One region of the Terracoccus luteus genome, then DNA from elsewhere that is predicted to be linked to it. Evidence: riboswitches for the same ligand, from Rfam matches in the RefSeq annotation. Region 1 holds a riboswitch; each other region holds the start of a gene.

What was found. A riboswitch is a leader RNA that binds a small molecule or an ion and turns the genes downstream of it on or off. The one in region 1 is predicted to bind S-adenosylmethionine.
Region 2: another riboswitch for S-adenosylmethionine. It lies ahead of metX (homoserine O-acetyltransferase MetX); the one in region 1 lies ahead of DFJ68_RS05205 (aminotransferase class V-fold PLP-dependent enzyme).
Region 3: another riboswitch for S-adenosylmethionine. It lies ahead of DFJ68_RS03460 (bifunctional o-acetylhomoserine/o-acetylserine sulfhydrylase); the one in region 1 lies ahead of DFJ68_RS05205 (aminotransferase class V-fold PLP-dependent enzyme).

Annotation. Positions count from the first base shown of each region.
Region 1 is NZ_RBXT01000001.1:1,128,163-1,134,363, forward strand. It holds gene dapA (4-hydroxy-tetrahydrodipicolinate synthase) at 1-389, shown strand, start outside; gene DFJ68_RS05195 (ribonuclease J) at 531-2,216, shown strand; gene DFJ68_RS05200 (endonuclease/exonuclease/phosphatase family protein) at 2,221-3,213, shown strand; gene DFJ68_RS05205 (aminotransferase class V-fold PLP-dependent enzyme) at 3,299-4,684, opposite strand; SAM riboswitch class IV at 4,724-4,854, opposite strand; gene DFJ68_RS05210 (DNA translocase FtsK) at 5,071-6,201, shown strand, end outside.
Region 2 is NZ_RBXT01000001.1:605,781-611,981, forward strand. It holds gene DFJ68_RS02885 (YkvA family protein) at 1-142, shown strand, start outside; gene DFJ68_RS02890 (DUF4192 family protein) at 258-1,814, shown strand; SAM riboswitch class IV at 1,924-2,036, shown strand; gene metX (homoserine O-acetyltransferase MetX) at 2,053-3,291, shown strand; gene DFJ68_RS02900 (universal stress protein) at 3,498-3,899, shown strand; gene DFJ68_RS02905 (RNA polymerase sigma factor) at 4,299-6,035, shown strand.
Region 3 is NZ_RBXT01000001.1:735,078-741,278, reverse strand. It holds gene DFJ68_RS03470 (glycosyltransferase family 2 protein) at 1-930, opposite strand, end outside; gene DFJ68_RS03465 (acyl-CoA dehydrogenase family protein) at 1,039-2,205, opposite strand; SAM riboswitch class IV at 2,406-2,507, shown strand; partial or broken gene DFJ68_RS03460 (bifunctional o-acetylhomoserine/o-acetylserine sulfhydrylase) at 2,639-3,967, shown strand; gene DFJ68_RS03455 (LD-carboxypeptidase) at 4,012-5,058, shown strand; gene DFJ68_RS03450 (Na+/H+ antiporter) at 5,119-6,201, opposite strand, start outside.

The DNA.
Region 1 (6,201 bases):
ACGCCCGCGCCGACCTCGCCCTCGCCGGCGAGCTCATGGCGAGCACCGGCCTCGCCTGGTACTCCGGCGACGACGCGATGAACCTCACCCACTTCGCGAACGGCGCCGTCGGGTTCGTCGGCGTCACCTCGCAGGTGGCCCCGGCCGCCTACCGTCGTCTCGCCGACGCCGCCGTGGCCGGCCGGTACGACGAGGCCCTCGAGCTGCACCGGGGCCTCGGCCCGATCGTGCACGCGGTCATGGACGTGACCCAGGGCGCCATCACGGCCAAGGCCGCCCTCGTGCTGCAGGGGCACCTCGCCGACCCCGCCGTGCGCCTCCCGCTCGTCCCCGCCGACGAGGATCAGACCGCGTTGCTGCGCCACGCCCTCACCACGATCCCGGGCTGACCACCCGCCGGGCCACCCGGCATCCGTCACGACCGTCCCACCCGAAGACTGTGATCCACCCGTTCCACCCGACCGACCGAACAGACCGACCGAACAGACCGACCGAGCCGCGCACCGCGCGGACGCCACGACAGGACACCTGTGAGCCATCCCCACCCCGAGCTGACCACCCCGCCGCCCCTGCCCGACGACGCCCTGCGGGTCGTGGCGCTCGGCGGCCTCGGCGAGGTCGGGCGCAACATGGCCGTGCTCGAGACGAAGGGCCGGCTGCTCGTCATCGACTGCGGCGTGCTCTTCCCCGAGGACCACCACCCCGGCGTCGACCTCATCCTCCCCGACTTCAGCTACATCCGGGACCGCCTCGACGACATCGAGGCCATCGTGCTCACGCACGGCCACGAGGACCACATCGGCGCGGTGCCCTACCTGCTGCGCCTCAAGGGCGACATCCCGCTCATCGGCTCGACCTTGACGCTCGCCCTCATCGAGGCCAAGCTCAAGGAGCACCGGATCCGGCCCTACACGATGGCCGTCAAGGAGGGCCAGCGTGAGCGCCTCGGCGTCTTCGACCTCGAGTTCGTCGCCGTCAACCACTCGATCCCCGACGCGCTCGCCGTCTTCGTGCGCACCGAGGCCGGCACGCTGCTGCACACCGGCGACTTCAAGATGGACCAGCTGCCGCTCGACGGCCGCCTCACCGACCTGCGTGCCTTCGCCCGCCTCGGCGAGGAGGGGGTCGACCTCTTCCTCACCGACAGCACGAACGCCGACGTGCCGGGCTTCACCACGCCCGAGCTCGAGATCGCCCCCGCGATCGACAAGGTCATGCGCCACGCCCAGCGGCGTGTCATCGTGGCCTGCTTCAGCAGCCACGTGCACCGCGTGCAGCAGGTGCTCAACGCGGCCGAGAAGGCCGGCCGCAAGGTGGCCATGGTCGGCCGCTCGATGGTGCGCAACATGGGCATCGCCGCCGAGCTGGGCTACCTGCACGTGCCCGACGGCATCCTCATCGACATCAAGCGCATCGACAGCCTGCGCGACGACGAGGTCGTGCTCATCTGCACCGGTTCGCAGGGCGAGCCGATGGCGGCGCTGTCGCGCATGGCCAACCGCGAGCACCGCATCGACGTCGGCGAGGGCGACACCGTCCTGCTCGCGAGCAGCCTCATCCCCGGCAACGAGAACGCCGTCTACCGCATCATCAACGGGCTCATGCGCCTAGGCGCGGACGTCGTGCACAAGGGCAACGCGAAGGTGCACGTCTCGGGCCACGCAAGCGCCGGTGAGCTGCTCTACTGCTACAACATCGTCAAGCCCCGCAACGTGCTGCCGGTGCACGGCGAGTGGCGTCACATGTACGCCAACGCCGAGCTGGCGAAGATGTCGGGGGTCCCGGCCCAGAACGTCGTGCTGGCCGAGGACGGGGTCGTCATCGACCTGGTCGAGGGTCAGGCGTCCATCGTGGGCGTCATCGAGGCCGGCTACACCTACGTCGACGGGAGCAACATCGGCGGCACCGACGAGGCGCTGCTCAAGGACCGCCGCATCCTGCGTGACGAGGGCTTCATCACGTGCATCGTCGTGCTCGACGCGGCCACCGGCAAGATCGCCAGCGGCCCGGAGATCACGGCTCGCGGCTTCGTCGAGGACGAGGAGATCTTCAAGCAGGTCATCCCGAAGGTCGAACGGGCCATCGAGGACGCCGTCGCCGGAGGGGTCCGCGACGACCACCAGCTGCAGCAGGTCATCCGCCGCACCGTGGGCTCGTGGGTCGGCGGCAAGATCCGCCGCCGGCCGATGATCATCCCGGTCGTCCTGCAGGCCTGAGGGCGTGGGGGACAGGCACGCGCGACGCGGGGCCCACCCGCGGTGGCGGCGGGCCGGCGACGTCGCGGTGCTGCTCGTGCTGCTCGCCCTCGTGCTCGTCGGAGCGGCGCGCTTCGTCGACACGACGTGGGCGCCCGTCGTCGTGGCGCAGACCGCCGGACCGTTCGTGGTCGTCGGCCTCGTGCTGCTGCTCGTCGGCGCCGCCCTGCTGCGCCGTTGGTGGACCCTGCTGCCGGTCGGGGCGGCCCTCGCCGCCTCGCTCGTCGTCGCCGGGCCGACGTTCGTCGCGCACACCTCGCCCGGGGCGAAGGTGAACCTGACCGTCGTCGCGCAGAACATGCGCTTCGGCGGGGCCGACAGCGACATGCTCATGGATGCCGTCCGGTTGCGCAGCGCCGACGTGCTCGTCGTCACCGAGCTGACCCCGGAGGCCGCCGACCGGCTCGCGGCCTCGGGCGCGACCGACTGGTTCCGGTACCAGGTGGGCGAGCCGGTGGAGGACTCCTTCACCGGCACCCGCGTCTACTCCCGCTACCCGCTCACGACGGTGACCGAGGGCGACGACCCGTCGGTCGAGCAGACCCCGAGCCACCAGCCCGAGGTGCTCGTCGACGTGGGCGGCACGGCGGTGCGGCTCAAGGCGGTGCACGTCGTCGCGCCCATCACCCGGTCCACGCCGGAGTGGCGGGCCGGCCTGACCGCCCTCGCGGACTGGTCGCGGCGGCAGAGCGAGGACGCGCCGCTGGTCCTCGCCGGCGACTTCAACTCCGGCTTCGGCCACCCCGGGTTCCGGCAGGCCGCCTCGGGCCTGCTCGACGCCGAGCGGGAGGCCGGGCTCGGCTGGGTGCGCACGTGGCCGTACCTCGGCCAGCGCGTGCCGGCCTACGTCCAGATCGACCACGTGCTCACCCGGGGGCTCGTCCTCGTCGCGGCCGGGCACACCGTCGTCCACGGCACCGACCACGCCCTCGTCTGGGCGAGCTTCTCCCTGCGCTGACCGCCGCAGGGGCGGCCCGCCGCCACCCCGACGACCGGGCGGGCCAAGCGGGCCGCTGACCGCTCCGGCCGCGAGCCCGACGGTCTCACCAGGGTCGGGCGACCTCGGCGTCGCGGGGGTCCTCGCCCTCGATCTGCCAGCCGCGCTCGCCGCGCACCCACGTCGCGGCCGGACCCTGCTCGACGAGCAGCGTCACGCCGCGCACGAGCCGGTCGACGCCCTCGGCGGTCGAGGCGAGACCGAGGCTGACCCGCACCGCCGTCGTCGAGCGCTCCTGCCACGGGTCGTCGAGCAGCTCGTCGACGAGCAGGTGGGCGCAGAACTTGCCGTCGCGCACGCCGATGCCGTGCTCGACCGAGAGCACCTGCGAGACGAGGGAGGAGTCCCAGCCCTCGAGGGTGAAGGCGAGCACGCCGACGCGGTCGTGGTCGTCGCCGAAGATCGAGAGCAGCTCGAGCCCGGGCACCGCCTCGAGCCCGGCCCGCAGGCGCGCGAGCAGCTCGGCCTCGTGGGCCTCGATCGCCTCGCGGTGGGTGCGGATCGTCGCGCACGCCGCGGCGATGGCGACGGCGCCGATGACGTTGGGGCTGCCGCCCTCGTGGCGTGCGGGGCCGGTCGCCCAGGCCGTGCCCGCCTCGGTGACGGCGGTCGTGGCCCCGCCACCGAAGAGGTAGGGCGTGCCGGCGTCGAGCCAGTCGGAACGTCCGACGAGCACGCCCGCGCCGAAGGGGGCATAGGTCTTGTGGCCGGAGAAGGCGACGTAGTCGGCGTCCCAGGCGGCGAGGTCGATCTCGCGGTGGGCCGAGAGCTGGGCGGCGTCGACGGCGATGCGGGCCCCGTGCCGGTGGGCGAGCTCGGCGAGGCGGGCGACCGGCCAGACCTCGCCCGTGACGTTCGAGGCGCCGGTGACGACGACGAGGCGGTGGCGGGCGGGGTGGTCGGCCAGCGCCTCCTCGAGCAGTGCGGCAGCGTCGTCGGGCGACTGCGGGACGGGCAGGCGCACGGTGCGCGAGCGGCCCCACGGCAGCAGGGTCGAGTGGTGCTCGGAGCCGAAGACGAAGACCGTCGTGCGGCCGGGGAGCGCCTTGCTCAGCAGGGCCCACGAGTCGGTCGTCGTGCGGGTGAAGAGCACGGTGTCGCCCTCGCGTGCCCCGACGAACCGGGCCACCTCGGCGCGGGCCTGCTCGTACCACGCGCTCGTCACCCGCGAGGCGTACCCGGCCCCGCGGTGCACCGAGGCGTACGTCTCCAGGGCTCGGTCGACGGCATCCTTGACGGTGCGCAGGGCCGGCGTGGATGCCGCGTGGTCGAGGTTGGCGTAGGGCTGCGGACCGCTGAGGGTCGGCACCTGCAGGGCCGAGCCGACGGTCTCGGGGAGGGTGCCGGGGGAGGCGACGACGCGCAGGGCGCGGGTCCGCAGGACGGGCAGGGCCGGCTGGCAGCGGCTCGTGGTGCTGGGAAGGACCGACATCGGGGTACTCCTGTGGGGCCAGGGGACCCACCGGGTGCAGGTCCGCGCTTGCCGGCCCTGCTGCTCGTGCTGCGAGCGTGAGGGGACGGCCGGGTCGTCACCCGGAGCACCCCACCGCGGAGGAGGGTTGCCGACCAGCGAGCCGGGGCTTGTCACTGGCACTCATGACCTGCGTCGAGGGTAGGCGGGCGCGCGCGAACCTGTCCACCGTCGCCCGAGGGCGTGTCGTCATCTGAGACGCGGCGCCCGAGGGGCGGACAGGACCGCCGAGCCCGGGGGTCGGGGATGCGCCGCACCGGATGCGGACCGGATGCGGACCGGACGCGGACCGGTGTTGCCTGTGTGGCGGGTGGGTTCGGCGGGGCGTTTCCCGTACGGTTCCGACCATGGCGACACGTCCGTCCGGCTCCACGCGCTCCACCCCGCGCGCCGCTCCGCGCTCCTCGGGGGGCAGCTCCACGTCCGCGCCCCGGTCGACCGGCCGCAGCGGCTCGCGACCCGCCGCCCGCTCGGGACGTCCGGCCGCTCGCAAGCCCCCGGCCAAAGCCACCCGCAAGACCCGCGACGGCGGCCTGCCGCTGCCGCTGCGGGCCGTGCGCAACACGTGGATGGGCGTCTCCCACCTCGCCGGTGGCGCGGTGCGCCGGGTCGGCACGACGGCCGCCGACCTCGAGCCGGAGCACCGCCGCGACGGGCTCGGCTTCGCCCTCATCGCGCTGTCGATCGTCGTCGCCGCCCGTGAGTGGTGGGGGGTGCCCGGGGTCTTCGGCGACGTCGTCCACGCCGTCTTCGCCGGCACCTTCGGGCGGGTCGCCTACGCTGTCCCCCTCGTGCTGCTCGTACTCGGGCTGCGCCTGCTGCGTGTGCCGCACGACGACGCCGCGACGAGCCGCATCAGCCTCGGCCTGCTCGCCCTCACGTTCTCGGCGTGCGGCCTGGCCCACCTCGCCGACGGCATCCCCAACCCGCCCGACGGTGCCGACGGCATGCGCGCCGCCGGCGGCATCATCGGCTTCCTCGCCTCGAGCCCGGTGGCCGCCGCCGTCTCCAGCTACGGCGCGGTGGCCCTGCTCGTGCTGCTCGGCCTCTTCGGGCTGCTCGTCGTCACGGCCACCCCGGTCAACCTCATCCCGTACCGCTTCGCGCAGCTGCGCGACCTCGTCGTGCGCCGTGACCTCCATGACGACCACGAGGGCCACGACGACGACGAGGATGCCGGTCGCTCCCGTCCCGCCCGCCCCCGCGGGCGCAAAGCGGTCGAGCTCGACGAGCGTGACGGCGACGAGGCCTTCCGCAAGGCGGCCGAGGTCGTGCACGACGGTGCCGCCTCCGCCGACGGGCCCGCACGCCCCGCGGGTCAGCCCTGCGGCAGGGCGAACGGCCCGCGCCCCGGCCAGAAGCGACCCACCGCCCCGGGGGTCCTCGCCCCCGGCGCCGGCGAGGGCTCCGCAGGCGGGACGGGCGCGGCGGGCGCGGCGGGTGCGAAGGCCGGCCGACCGGCATCCGTCGACCCCGCC
Region 2 (6,201 bases), 520 kb from region 1:
GTGGCCGTCGTCGGATGCCGGTGACGCTCCCGGGGCCCAGTGGCGCGGACCGGGCGGTCTGCGCGTGCCGGGCGGGCCGCGCGTCGTGAAGGCGGCCGGCGGCGCCGCGCTCGAGGCCGTGCGCCGCCGCCTGGAGCGCTGACCGGGGCGTCCTGCGTCGTCCACACCTCCCTCTGCGGGGGAGCGGTCGGTCGGCGTCGTCCACAGGCGCGCGAACGGGCCGACCTGAGGCGGATGCCGGGCGCCACCGTGGGCGCATGTCCACCGTCTCCGTGTCCGGGCCGGCCCAGCTGCTGGCGGTCATCCCCTACCACCTCGGCTTCCAGCCGCTGCGCAGCGTCGTCGTCGTCGCCCTGCGCGGAACCCAGGTCGACCTCGTCGCGCGGGTCGACATCCCCGCCCCGGGCGCCCGCGAGGCGGTCGTCTCGCACCTCATGGGTCCGGTGCGGCGCGAGTCGCCGACGACCATCGCGCTCATCGGCTACGAGTCGGACGTCGGCGAGTCGATGGGCCTGCTCGACGCCTTCGCCGTCGCCGTGAGCCGGGCGGGCCTGCACCGGTTGGGCACGTTCGTCGTGCGCGGCGACCGGTGGTTCGGGGTGGGGTGCGACTGCTGCCCGGCGGAGGGCAGGCCGATGCTGCGCGACGCCGACGTGCCCGCCATCGCCACGTACGTCGGCACGGGGCACGCCGTCCTCTCCGGGCGGGAGGCGCTCGGCACGGCGCTGACGCCCCTGGCCCCCGGCGACCCCGGTCACGACGCGGTCGCCCTCGCCGTCGACGACTGGCGAGGCCGGTGGGAGAACGCCACACAGCTCGCTCGTCGCGGGGCGCCGGCGCCCACGTGGCTCGGTGGGCCTGATGCCTCGGCGGTGCCCCGCGACGACGGGGTCGCGCGCCGGGTCGCACCCAGCGCCTGGAGGGGGTGGCCGACCGGTGGGTCGTTGCGGGCCGAGTTCGAGGCGCTGCTCGCTGACGGTGCCGGTGACGGGGCCGGCGGGTGGCCACCCTTCGTGCCCCTCGGAGACGACGAGCTGGCCGGCCTCACCGAGGACGAGGCGGACGCCCTGAGAGGTCATGCCTTCGACGCCTGGCTCGACGAGGTGGTCGAGGTGGAGCCCTTCGGTGGGCCGGGGTCCGAGGGGGAGCACGGGGACGATGTGAGCGGCTGGCTCCTCGGGTGGTCCGGCGGCCCGGCCCCCGTTGTGGCGCCGGCGTCGGCGACGCCGGCGACGTCCGACGGGGGAGACCCGACCGCGCGCCACCACCTCCTCGACCAGTCGCTGCGCGCGTGGGGCGCCGTGCTGAGGGGCGAGCTCGACGAGCCGGTGCTCGAGACCTCCCTGCCCGCGATCGTCGGCCCGTTGCGCGACGCGACCATCCGCGACGCCCTCATCGTCGCGACCTGCCCCGGCGGCCCCATGACCCGCGACTGCGTCGACGAGCGGCTGCTCGAGCACGTCGAGTTCCACCTGCCTCCGGCTGTCCGACGGGACGCCGGAGGTCTCGGTCGAGGTGGTGAGCCGGGTGGGCCGGGGCTGCCCGGCGGTCTGGACGGGCTCGAGGGGCAGCGGTCGCCCGTCGTCCCGCACGCCATGCTCGCCCGGCTCGAGGCCGTGGTGCGAGCGACGCCGGAGGCCCACGTCGCGCCCCTCCTCTCGGTGTACGCGTCGTTGGCCTGGTGGTCGGGTGACGGCGCGCGGGCGGCCGTCGCGGTGGAGCACGCCCTGCGCGTCGAGCCCGACCACTACCTCTGCACCCTCCTCGCTCAGGCCCTCGAGTTCGGGCTGCGACCGCAGGCGCGCTCGGCCTGAGACCGGCCGCGTTGGCGGTCCCGGTCGGCCTCGCGTCCGGCCCCGCGCGCGGTCCACCCCGTGGACCGACCCGTCGTGCCGGGTCGCCGCCTCCCGTACGATCGATACAGGTCATGAGTGTCAGCGACAAGCCCCGGCTCGCTGGCCGGCAACCCTCCTTCGCGGTGGGGTGCCCCGGGTGAGGACCGGGCCACGCCCGACCGGCGTGCGCAAGCGCGAGCGTGAAGGAGCACCCTCCATGACCGTCACCCATCGACGGCGACCCGCCGGGCGGCATCCCGTCCCGCCCCGGCGACGGGCCGAGGCCACCGCGGCGGTGGACGGCCCACCGGAGCCCGCCTCGACCACCCCCTCGACCGTGGCCGCGGGCGCCGCGTGGCGCGAGGGAGACCCCGTCGGTCACCGCACCTTCGTCGACATCGGTGACCTCCAGCTCGAGTCCGGCCACGTCCTGCCCGGGGTACGCATCGCCGTCGAGACGTGGGGCACCCTCGCCCCGAGCCGCGACAACGTCGTGCTCGTCGAGCACGCGCTCACCGGGGACAGCCACGTCGTCGGTGACGCGGGGGACGGTCACCCGTCGCCCGGCTGGTGGGACGACCTCGTCGGCGCCGACGCCCCCGTCGACCCCGACCGCTGGTTCGTCGTCGCCACCAACGTGCTGGGCGGGTGCCAGGGCTCGACCGGGCCCTCGAGCACCGCCCCCGACGGGCGCCCGTGGGGCAGCCGCTTCCCGTACGTCACCGTCCGCGACCAGGTGGCGGCCGAGGCAGCCGCCCTCGCCCGGCTCGGTGTCGAACGCCTCGCCGCCGTCGTCGGCGGCTCGATGGGCGGCATGCGCGCCGTGGAGTGGGCGGTCGGGCGGCCGGAACAGGTCCAGCGGTGCATCGTGCTGGCCAGCACCGCGCACACGACCGCCGACCAGATCGCGTGGTGTCAGCCGCAGCTGCTCGCGATCCGCTCCGACCCCGACTTCAGCGGCGGCGACTACTACGAGACGGGGCGGGCCCCCGAGACCGGGCTCGGCCTCGCCCGTCGCATCGCGCACGTCACCTACCGCACCGAGAGCGAGCTGAGCGACCGCTTCGGGCGGGCCGCGCAGACGGGGGAGCAGCCCCTCGACGCCGGGCCCGACCGCGGCCGGTTCGCCGTCGAGAGCTACCTCGACCACCACGCCGGCAAGCTCGCCGGCCGCTTCGACGCCAACTCCTACGTCGTGCTCACCGAGGCGATGAACAGCCACGACGTCGGCCGCGGCCGGGGCGGTGTCGAGGCGGCGCTGGCCCGTGTGACCGCTGACTGCACGGTCGTGTCCGTCGACACCGACCGGCTCTATCCGCCGCGACTGTCCGACGAGATGCACGCCCACCTGCCCCGCTCGACCCGGGCGCACATCCGCTCCGAGTTCGGCCACGACGGCTTCCTCATCGAGCAGGAGCAGGTCGGGCGCATCATCCGCGACGCGCTGGCCCGGTGACACACCGGCCTGGTGACGCGCTGGTGCGCCGACGCGACCGGGCGCGGCAGCGCTGACGGGGCGGACCCGGGCGAATCCGGGCGGTGGCCCGACCTGGTCGACCCCGGCCCGGCGCGGCGTCACGCCGCCTCGCCCGGCCACCCGCCTTTTCGGGTACGGTCCGACCTGTCAGGCACGATGTCAGCGTCGCGAGGAGGACCGGAACAGTGGCCATTGTCGTGGGTTACGTCGCCACCCGAGAAGGCCGGGCCGCCCTCAAGCGGGCCGCCGAGGAGTGCCTGTTGCGCAACGCGAAGCTGATCGTCATCAGCTCGCACCGCGGCGGCAGCAAGGACTTCGACGCCGATGAGGCCTCCCAGTTCGAGGCCGAGCTCGCCCGGGTCGCCCGCCAGCTCCAGGACGAGGGGCTCGAGCACGAGGTCCGGACGCTCGTGCGCGGCAACGACCCCGCCGAGGACCTCATCAGCGTCGCCGAGGCCGAGAACGCCGACTTCATCGTCATCGGCCTGCGCCGACGCAGCCCCGTCGGCAAGCTGATCCTCGGCTCGAACGCCCAGCGGATCCTGCTCGACGCGAGCTGCCCCGTTCTCGCCGTCAAGGCGGAGTGAGGGCCGCGCGCCCAGTGGTGCACGTCCCGGGTGCCGGGGCCGACCGCAGGGTGCCGCGTGCGGGAGAGGGTGCCTCGGGACACGCGCGGGACGAGCAGAAGTCCCGTTCCGTTTCTCGTCAGGGCCTAGCACGTTTTATAATGGCTGTGAACCGGATCGCACCAGGCAGAACGCGAGATCGACTCGAGCGGGGCGGCACCGTCCGAGCACCGCAGAGCGACTCCACCAGGCCACGCTTCTTCCGGAGCGAAACCCTCCAACTCTCTCGGTGATGCGTCGTGTCCGGTGACGGGCGCGCCCTCATGCGAGTCTCGCGACGAAAGGCGTTCGAAGTTCGTGTCGACGCAAGCACTTCCCGGATCGTCCGCGATCCTTCCCAAGGCCTTCCAGCACCCCGCGATGCAGCACCTCTTCGCCAAGGGCAGCGCCACCGGCAGCGTCACCGGTTCGGAGATCCAGCAGGCGCAGATCGACGCCGACCTCGGCCTGAAGGCGATGAAGCGAGTCCTCACGACGTTCGAGGACCACGGCATCGAGGTGGTCGTCGAGTCTCCTCGCACGACCAGCAAGACCACCCGCACCGGTAGTAAGGGAGCCACCGTGTCTGCCGCACGCACCAGCACCGCCGCGAGCAAGTCCGCCGCCCGGTCGTCGACGACGACGACCTCGACGACCGACGCGGGCTCTGCCGCGGCCGACGGCGACGGCACGAGCGCGGCCCGCACCGCGACCAAGGCCGCCAGGCCCGCGACGAAGACGGCGGCCAAGACCGCCGCCAAGTCCGCCGCCGCGAAGACGACGGCCGCCAAGACCGCCGCCAAGACGACGACCACGCGGGCGAAGACGGCGAAGACCACCGGTGACGTCGCCGACGCGGCCGCGTCGGCCGGCGGCACGGCATCCGCCACCAAGACCGCCAAGGCCACGAAGGCACCGGCCAAGCGCGCGACGAAGAAGACGGCCGCCACGGCCGCCGACGCGGACGCTGCGACCGCCGAGGAGGCCGAGCCGCATGACGCCGACCCGAGCGAGCTCGAGGACGTCGTCGTCGAGGACGTGGTCGTGGCCGACGACGCGAGCGACGACACCGCCGAGGCCGGCGAGGACGGAGCGACCAAGGCGGCCCCCAAGGCCGCCGAGGCCGAGACCGAGGAGTCCGGCTTCGTCATCCGCGACGACGACGAGGACGATGCCCCGGCGCAGACCGTCGTCACCGCGGGCGCGACGGCCGACCCGGTCAAGGACTACCTCAAGCAGATCGGCAAGGTGGCCCTGCTCAACGCCGAGCAGGAGGTCGAGCTGGCCAAGCGCATCGAGGCGGGCCTGTTCGCCGAGGAGAAGATGGCCGACGCGACCCGTCAGGAGAAGTTCTCCAAGGCCGGGCGCGAGCTCAACTGGATCGCGATGGACGGCAAGAAGGCCAAGAACCACCTGCTCGAGGCCAACCTGCGCCTCGTCGTGTCGCTGGCCAAGCGCTACACCGGCCGGGGCATGCTCTTCCTCGACCTCATCCAGGAGGGCAACCTCGGCCTCATCCGTGCCGTCGAGAAGTTCGACTACACCAAGGGCTACAAGTTCAGCACCTACGCGACGTGGTGGATCCGTCAGGCCATCACCCGCGCGATGGCCGACCAGGCTCGCACCATCCGCATCCCGGTGCACATGGTCGAGGTCATCAACAAGCTGGCCCGCGTTCAGCGCCAGATGCTGCAGGACCTCGGGCGCGAGCCCACCCCGGAGGAGCTCGCCAAGGAGCTCGACATGACGCCCGAGAAGGTCGTCGAGGTGCAGAAGTACGGCCGCGAGCCGATCTCGCTGCACACCCCCCTCGGTGAGGACGGCGACAGCGAGTTCGGTGACCTCATCGAGGACTCCGAGGCCGTCGTGCCCGCCGACGCCGTCAGCTTCACCCTCCTGCAGGAGCAGCTGCACTCGGTGCTCGACACCCTCTCCGAGCGTGAGGCCGGTGTGGTGTCGATGCGGTTCGGCCTCACCGACGGCCAGCCGAAGACGCTCGACGAGATCGGCAAGGTCTACGGCGTGACCCGCGAGCGGATTCGCCAGATCGAGAGCAAGACGATGAGCAAGCTGCGCCACCCGAGCCGCTCGCAGGTGCTGCGCGACTACCTCGACTGAGGTCGGCCCACGCACGACGGAGCCCCCGCACCCACCAGGGTGCGGGGGCTCCGTCTTGCGGGCGGGGGCTCCGAGGGCGTCACGGTGCGCAGGCCCGCCGGTCAGCGGCGGCCCATCACGTCCGCGGTACCGGGCCTCTGACCGTGGGGGGGGCCGGAGACGGCCT
Region 3 (6,201 bases), 390 kb from region 1:
CCCCCACGCCCAGTGCATCGTGGCGAGCACGGCGGGGGTCAGCGCGCGGGTCCGGACCGGCTCGCCGCCGCTGATGGCGAGGCCGCCGACCGTCACCCCGACGACGTAGCCGGCCGGCACGACCCAGGCCGGAGCCCAGAGGACACCGGCGACGAGACCGGCCGCGGTCAGCACCACCATGGTCGGCGGGGCGAGGTAGCGCGCGTTGATGGTGCCCTCGTGGTGGGCGGCGACGACGCGGCGCCAGCGGCCGTAGTGGAAGTACTGACGGGCCAGCGTCCGGAACGACCCACGAGGGCGGTAGGTGACGCGCAGGTCGGGTGTGAACCACACCGTCCCGCCGGTCTGGCGGATGCGGTGGTTCATCTCCCAGTCCTGGGCCCGGGCGAAGTGCGGGTCGTAGCCGCCCACGCGCTCGAGCGCCTCGCGGCGGAACACCCCGAGGTAGACGGTGTCGGACTCCCCCGCCGAGCCGCCGGTGTGGAAGCGCGACGCGCCCACCCCGAGCGGGCTGCGCATCGCGGCGGCCACGGCACGCTCGAAGTCGGTGCTCCCCTGCGCGTCCATGATCCCGCCGACGTTGTCGGCCCCGACCCGAACGAGCTCGGCGACGGCGGTCGAGACGTAGTCCGTGGGGATCTCGGCGTGGCCGTCGACGCGGACGACGACCTCACCCGTCGCGGCGCCGATGGCGGCGTTGAGGCCGTCGGGCGTGCGCCCCGAGGGGTTGCGCACGAGGCGCACCCGGGGGTCGGCCGCGGCGACCCGTTCGGCCACCTCGTCGGTGCGGTCACGAGAGGGCCCGAGGGCGAGCACGACCTCGAGCTCGCCGCGGTAGTCCTGCGCGAGCACCATGTCCACGGCGTCGGCGAGGTGCCGCTCCTCGTTGAGCAGCGGCATGATGACGCTGACCGGGGGGAACGACTGCACGCGGGGTCCTTGTCGGAAGGGGAGCCGTGGCACGGCTGGGGCGGGACGGCGGTCAGCCTACTGCCCCACCCGAGTCCGTCGGTCGAGGCCGGATGCCGTGGCGCGGGGTCAGCGACCGAGCAGCTGGCGCGCCATGACGATGCGCTGCACCTGGTTGGTGCCCTCGTAGATCTGGGTGATCTTCGCGTCGCGCATCATCCGCTCGAGGGGGAAGTCGCGGGTGTAGCCCGCCCCACCGAGCAGCTGCACGGCATCCGTCGTGATCTTCATGGCCACGTCGGAGGCGAAGCACTTGGCGGCGGCACCGAAGAAGGCGAGGTCCTTGTCGCCGCGCTCGCTCTTGGCGGCGGCGACGTAGACCATCTGACGGGCGGCCTCGAGCTCCATCGCCATGTCGGCGAGCATGAACTGCACGCCCTGGAACTCGCTGACGGCCTTGCCGAACTGGCGGCGGTCCTTGACGTAGGCGACGGCCTGGTCGAGGGCGCCCTGCGCGATGCCGACGGCCTGCGCGCCGATCGTGACGCGGGTGTGGTCGAGGGTGCGCAGCGCGAGCTTGAGCCCGCCGCCGACCTCGCCGACGACCCGGTCACCCGGCAGCCGCACGTTCTCGAAGTGCAGCTCACGGGTCGGGCTGCCCTTGATGCCGAGCTTGCGCTCCTTCTCGCCGAAGGTGAAGCCCTCGTCGGACTTCTCGACGACGAACGCCGTGACGTTGCCGCCCCGCGGGCCGTCGGGGTCGGTGACGGCGAGCACCGTGTAGTACTCGGACACGCCGGCGTTGGTGATCCACGACTTCTGCCCGGTGAGCACCCAGTCGTCGCCGTCGCGCCGGGCCCGGCTGCGCATGGCGGCCGTGTCGCTGCCGGCCTCCCGCTCGCTGAGTCCGTACGAGAACGCCGCCTCGCCTCGGCCCAGCGGCGTGAGGTAGCGCGCCTTGACCTCCTCGCTGCCGGCGAGCACGAGCGGCAGCGACCCCAGCTTGTTGACGGCCGGGATGAGCGAGCTGCTCGCGCACACCCGGGCGACCTCCTCGATGACGATGCACGTCGCGAGGGCGTCGGCCCCGACCCCGTCGTACTCCTCGGGGACGTGGGGGGCGAAGAAGTCGGAGGCGACGAGGGCGTCGTGCGCCTCCTGCGGGTAGCGCGCGTCCTCGTCGACCGCCGCGGCGTAGGGCGCGATCTTGTCCTCGGAGACGGCACGGACGGCCTCGCGCAGGGCCTCGTGGTCCTCAGAGACGCGGAACAGGTCGAAGTCGGCGTTGGTGCTCACGACGGTGATCGTACTCGCAGGTAGCACTTCGTAGGACGTCCTTGTAACCACCGTCACGCACCCCACCGCCACCCCACCGACTCCTCCAGCCCCCGGCCCCCGCTCCCACCCCCGCTCCCACCCCTGTCGCACGACGACCCCGTCCCAGGATGAGGACGCGCCGCTGACCGCCGCCACGCCCCGGGCGTAGGGTGCCGACAGGTCATGAGCGCCAGCGACAAGCCCCGGCTCGCTGGCCGGCAACCCTCCAACCGCGGTGGGGTGCCCCGGGTGAGGACCTGGCCCCACGGCATCCGCCGACACCGTCCGGACACCTGTCCGCGGCGACGTCGCCCGGACGGCGCGGGGCAAGCGCGGAGCGACCGCTCCCGCACCGACCCGTCGGTGCGCCCACCCGTGGACCCACGGCCGGTGCGTCGACGCCGACCGAGACGAGGCCCCCATGAGCGACACCCCCACGTGGTCCTTCGAGACCCAGCAGATCCACGCCGGCCAGAGCGCCGACGGCGTCACCGGCGCCCGCGCGCTGCCGATCTACCAGACGACGAGCTACGTCTTCACGAGCACCGAGCAGGCGGCGAACCTGTTCGGGCTCAAGGAGTTCGGCAACATCTACACCCGCCTGATGAACCCGACCACCGACGTCGTCGAGCAGCGCATCGCCGCCCTCGAGGGCGGGGTCGGCGCCCTCCTCGTCGCCTCCGGCCAGGCGGCCGAGACGCTCGCCATCCTCAACATCGCCGAGGCCGGCGACCACGTCGTCGCCTCGCCCTCGCTCTACGGCGGCACGTACAACCTGCTCAAGAACACGCTGCCGCGCTACGGCATCGAGGTGACCTTCGTCGCCGACCCCACCTCGATCGACTCCTGGCGCGAGGCCGTGCGCCCGAACACGAAGCTCTTCTACGGCGAGACGATCGCCAACCCGAAGAGCGAGGTGCTCGACATCGAGGCCGTCGCCGCCCTCGCCCACGAGAGCGGGGTGCCGCTCGTCGTCGACAACACGGTGGCCACCCCGTTCGTCATCCGCCCCATCGAGTGGGGCGCCGACGTCGTCGTGCACTCCGCGACGAAGTACCTCGGCGGCCACGGCACCTCGATCGCCGGCGTCATCGTCGACGCGGGCACCTTCGACTTCGCCGCCGACCCCGAGCGCTTCCCGCAGTACAACACCCCCGACGACAGCTACCACGGCCTGGTCTACGCCCGCGACCTCGGCGTCGGCAGCCCCCTCGGGGCCAACCTCGCCTTCATCCTCAAGGCCCGGGTGCAGCTGCTGCGCGACCTCGGCCCGGCCGCCTCGCCGTTCAACGCCTTCCTCATCGCGCAGGGCCTCGAGACGCTGTCGCTGCGCATCGAGCGCCACCTCGAGAACGCCCACCGCGTCGCCGCCTTCCTCGAGGGACACGAGCAGGTCGAGCGGGTCGTCTGGGCCTCGCTGCCGAGCAGCCCGTCGCACGCCCTGGCGCAGAGGTACGCGCCGCGCGGCGCCGGCGCGGTGCTCTCGTTCGAGATCGTCGGCGGGCTCGAGGCGGGCCGGCGCTTCGTCGAGGGCCTGACGCTGCACAGCCACGTCGCCAATATCGGCGACGTCCGCTCCCTCGTCATCCACCCCGCCTCGACGACGCACTCGCAGGGTCCGGATGCCGACCGGCTGGCCGCCGGGGTGACGCCCGGCCTCGTGCGCCTGTCCGTCGGCATCGAGCACGTCGACGACATCGTCGCCGACCTCGAGCAGGGCTTCGCGGCCGCCAAGGCCTGACCGAGACGTCGTCGTCGTCGTCGCGGCGGTGGCAAGGTGGCGGCATGACCGTGCGCTACCCCGCCCCGCTGCGACCCGGCGACGCGATCGGGGTCACCGCCCCGAGCGCCGGCGTCCCCGACCGCCTCGGGGCGCGCCTCGACGTCGCGCTGCAGTGGTTGCGCGACAGAGGTTTTCGCGTCGAGGTCGGCGACTGCCTGCGTGGCGGGGGCGTCGTCAGCGCACCCCGTGAGCAGCGGGCGGCCGAGCTGAACCGGATGCTGCTCGACCCGCGGGTGCGTGCCGTCGTGCCGCCGTGGGGCGGCGAGACCGGCATCGACCTGCTCGAGCTCATCGCGTGGGAGGCGGTGGCGGCCGCCGAGCCGACGTGGTGCGTCGGCTTCTCCGACACCTCCACGTGGCTGACGCCGCTCACCCTGCTCACCGGGGTCGCGACGCTGCACGGGCAGAACCTCATGGACACCCCCTACGCCACGCCCGACGGCATCCGGCACTGGGTCGACGTCGCGAGCGCCCCACGGGGGTCCGAGGTGGAGCAGCGCTCCCCCGGCCGTTTCCGCGCCGAGGGGTGGGACGACTACGAGCGCGACCCCGCCGTGTCGACGTTCACCCTCGACGCCCCCGGCACGTGGACGCGGCTGGACCCCGGCCACGAGGGCGAGCCCGCGCGGCTCACGGGGCGGCTGCTGCCCGGGTGCGTCGAGACGATGGTCGCCGTCGCCGGCACCCGCTTCGGCGACGTGCCCGCCTTCGCGCGGGAGCACGCCCCCGACGGTCTGCTCCACGCGCTCGACGTGTGCGAGTGGCCGGCGCCGGACATCGGGCGGGCCCTGCACGGGATGCGCCTCGCGGGGTGGTTCGACGGCTCGCGGGGGGTGCTCGTCTCGCGGACTCGTGCCCCCGGCACCGACACGATGACCCAGCACGAGGCGGTCGTCGACGCCCTCGGCGGGCTCGGCGTGCCGATCCTCGCCGACGTCGAGTGCGGCCACGTGCCGCCGTACCTCGCCCTCGTGGCCGCCGCCCGCACCGAGGTCGTGCACGCCCCCGACGACGGCGGTGGGCACCGGGTCACGCAGTGGCTCGACTGACGGTCCTGGTCGCTCGACCACCACCCGGCCCGCGTCACGCGGGCCGGGTGGCGGCAGGCGTCAGCCCACGACCTCGTCGACGAAGCACCACTTCCACGCCTCACCGGTCTCGAACGAGCGCATGACGGGGTGGCCGCTCTCGTCGTAGTGGGCCTGCCCGTGCTTGCCCTCCGACGAGTCGCAGCAGCCGACGTGCCCGCACGTGAGGCAGAGGCGCAGGTGCACCCACTGGGTGCCGTCACGCAGGCACTCCTCGCAGCCCTCGGGCGTGCGGGGCTCGACGTACGACGGCGCCTGCTGCAGGTGCTCGCAGACACTCTGGACGGTCTCTCGGGGCAAGAGCTCCTCCTCACCGATGCGTTTGGCCTGGTACTCGATGCGCTCGAGCACCATCTCCTCCATGTCGAGGGCGGCGAGCACGACGCGCAGCACCTCGCTCTCGGCCCGACCCTCGTCACGCAGTCGTAGCACCTCGGTGCGCTCGGCGTCGAGCATCTCGAGGCGTCCGCGCCGGTACATGTCGCTCGGGGTCTCGTCGGACTCGGAGTTGAGGCTGAGCCGCTCCCACATCTGGTTGACCCGGTCGGCCGAGCGGTCGCGCAGCAGGGTGCGGGTCGACTCGTCGAGGTCGGGCTCGGCGTCGAGCCGCTCGAGCCCGGCCCGGGCGGCCACCTGCATGACGGACGCCGCCTGAAGGACGTCCTCGCGCACGTCGGGGCCGCGTACCCCGAGCCGCCTCGCGAGCCAGGGCAGCGTCGGCCCCTGCACGAGCAGGGTGCCGACGGTGACGACGACCGCGACGAGGATGAGGGTCTCGCGGTGCTCGGTGCCCTCGGGGATGAGCTGGATGCCGGCCAGGGTGACCACCCCGCGCATGCCGGCCCACGACAGGACCGCCTGGTAGGTCCAGGGCTTGTGCACCTCCTTGCGCAGCACCCGGGTCACGAGCCAGCGGTAGGGGAAGACCCACAGCGGCCGCATGACGAGCACGACGAGCAGCGTGCCGACGGCGGCGGCGGTGATCTGTCCGCCGCTCAGCTCGTCCTGCCCGGCCTTCTCGATAACGTAGAAGACCTGCAGCCCGATGAGGAGGAAGACGGCGTTCTCGAGCACGAACTGGATGGACTGCCAGTTGATCCGCTC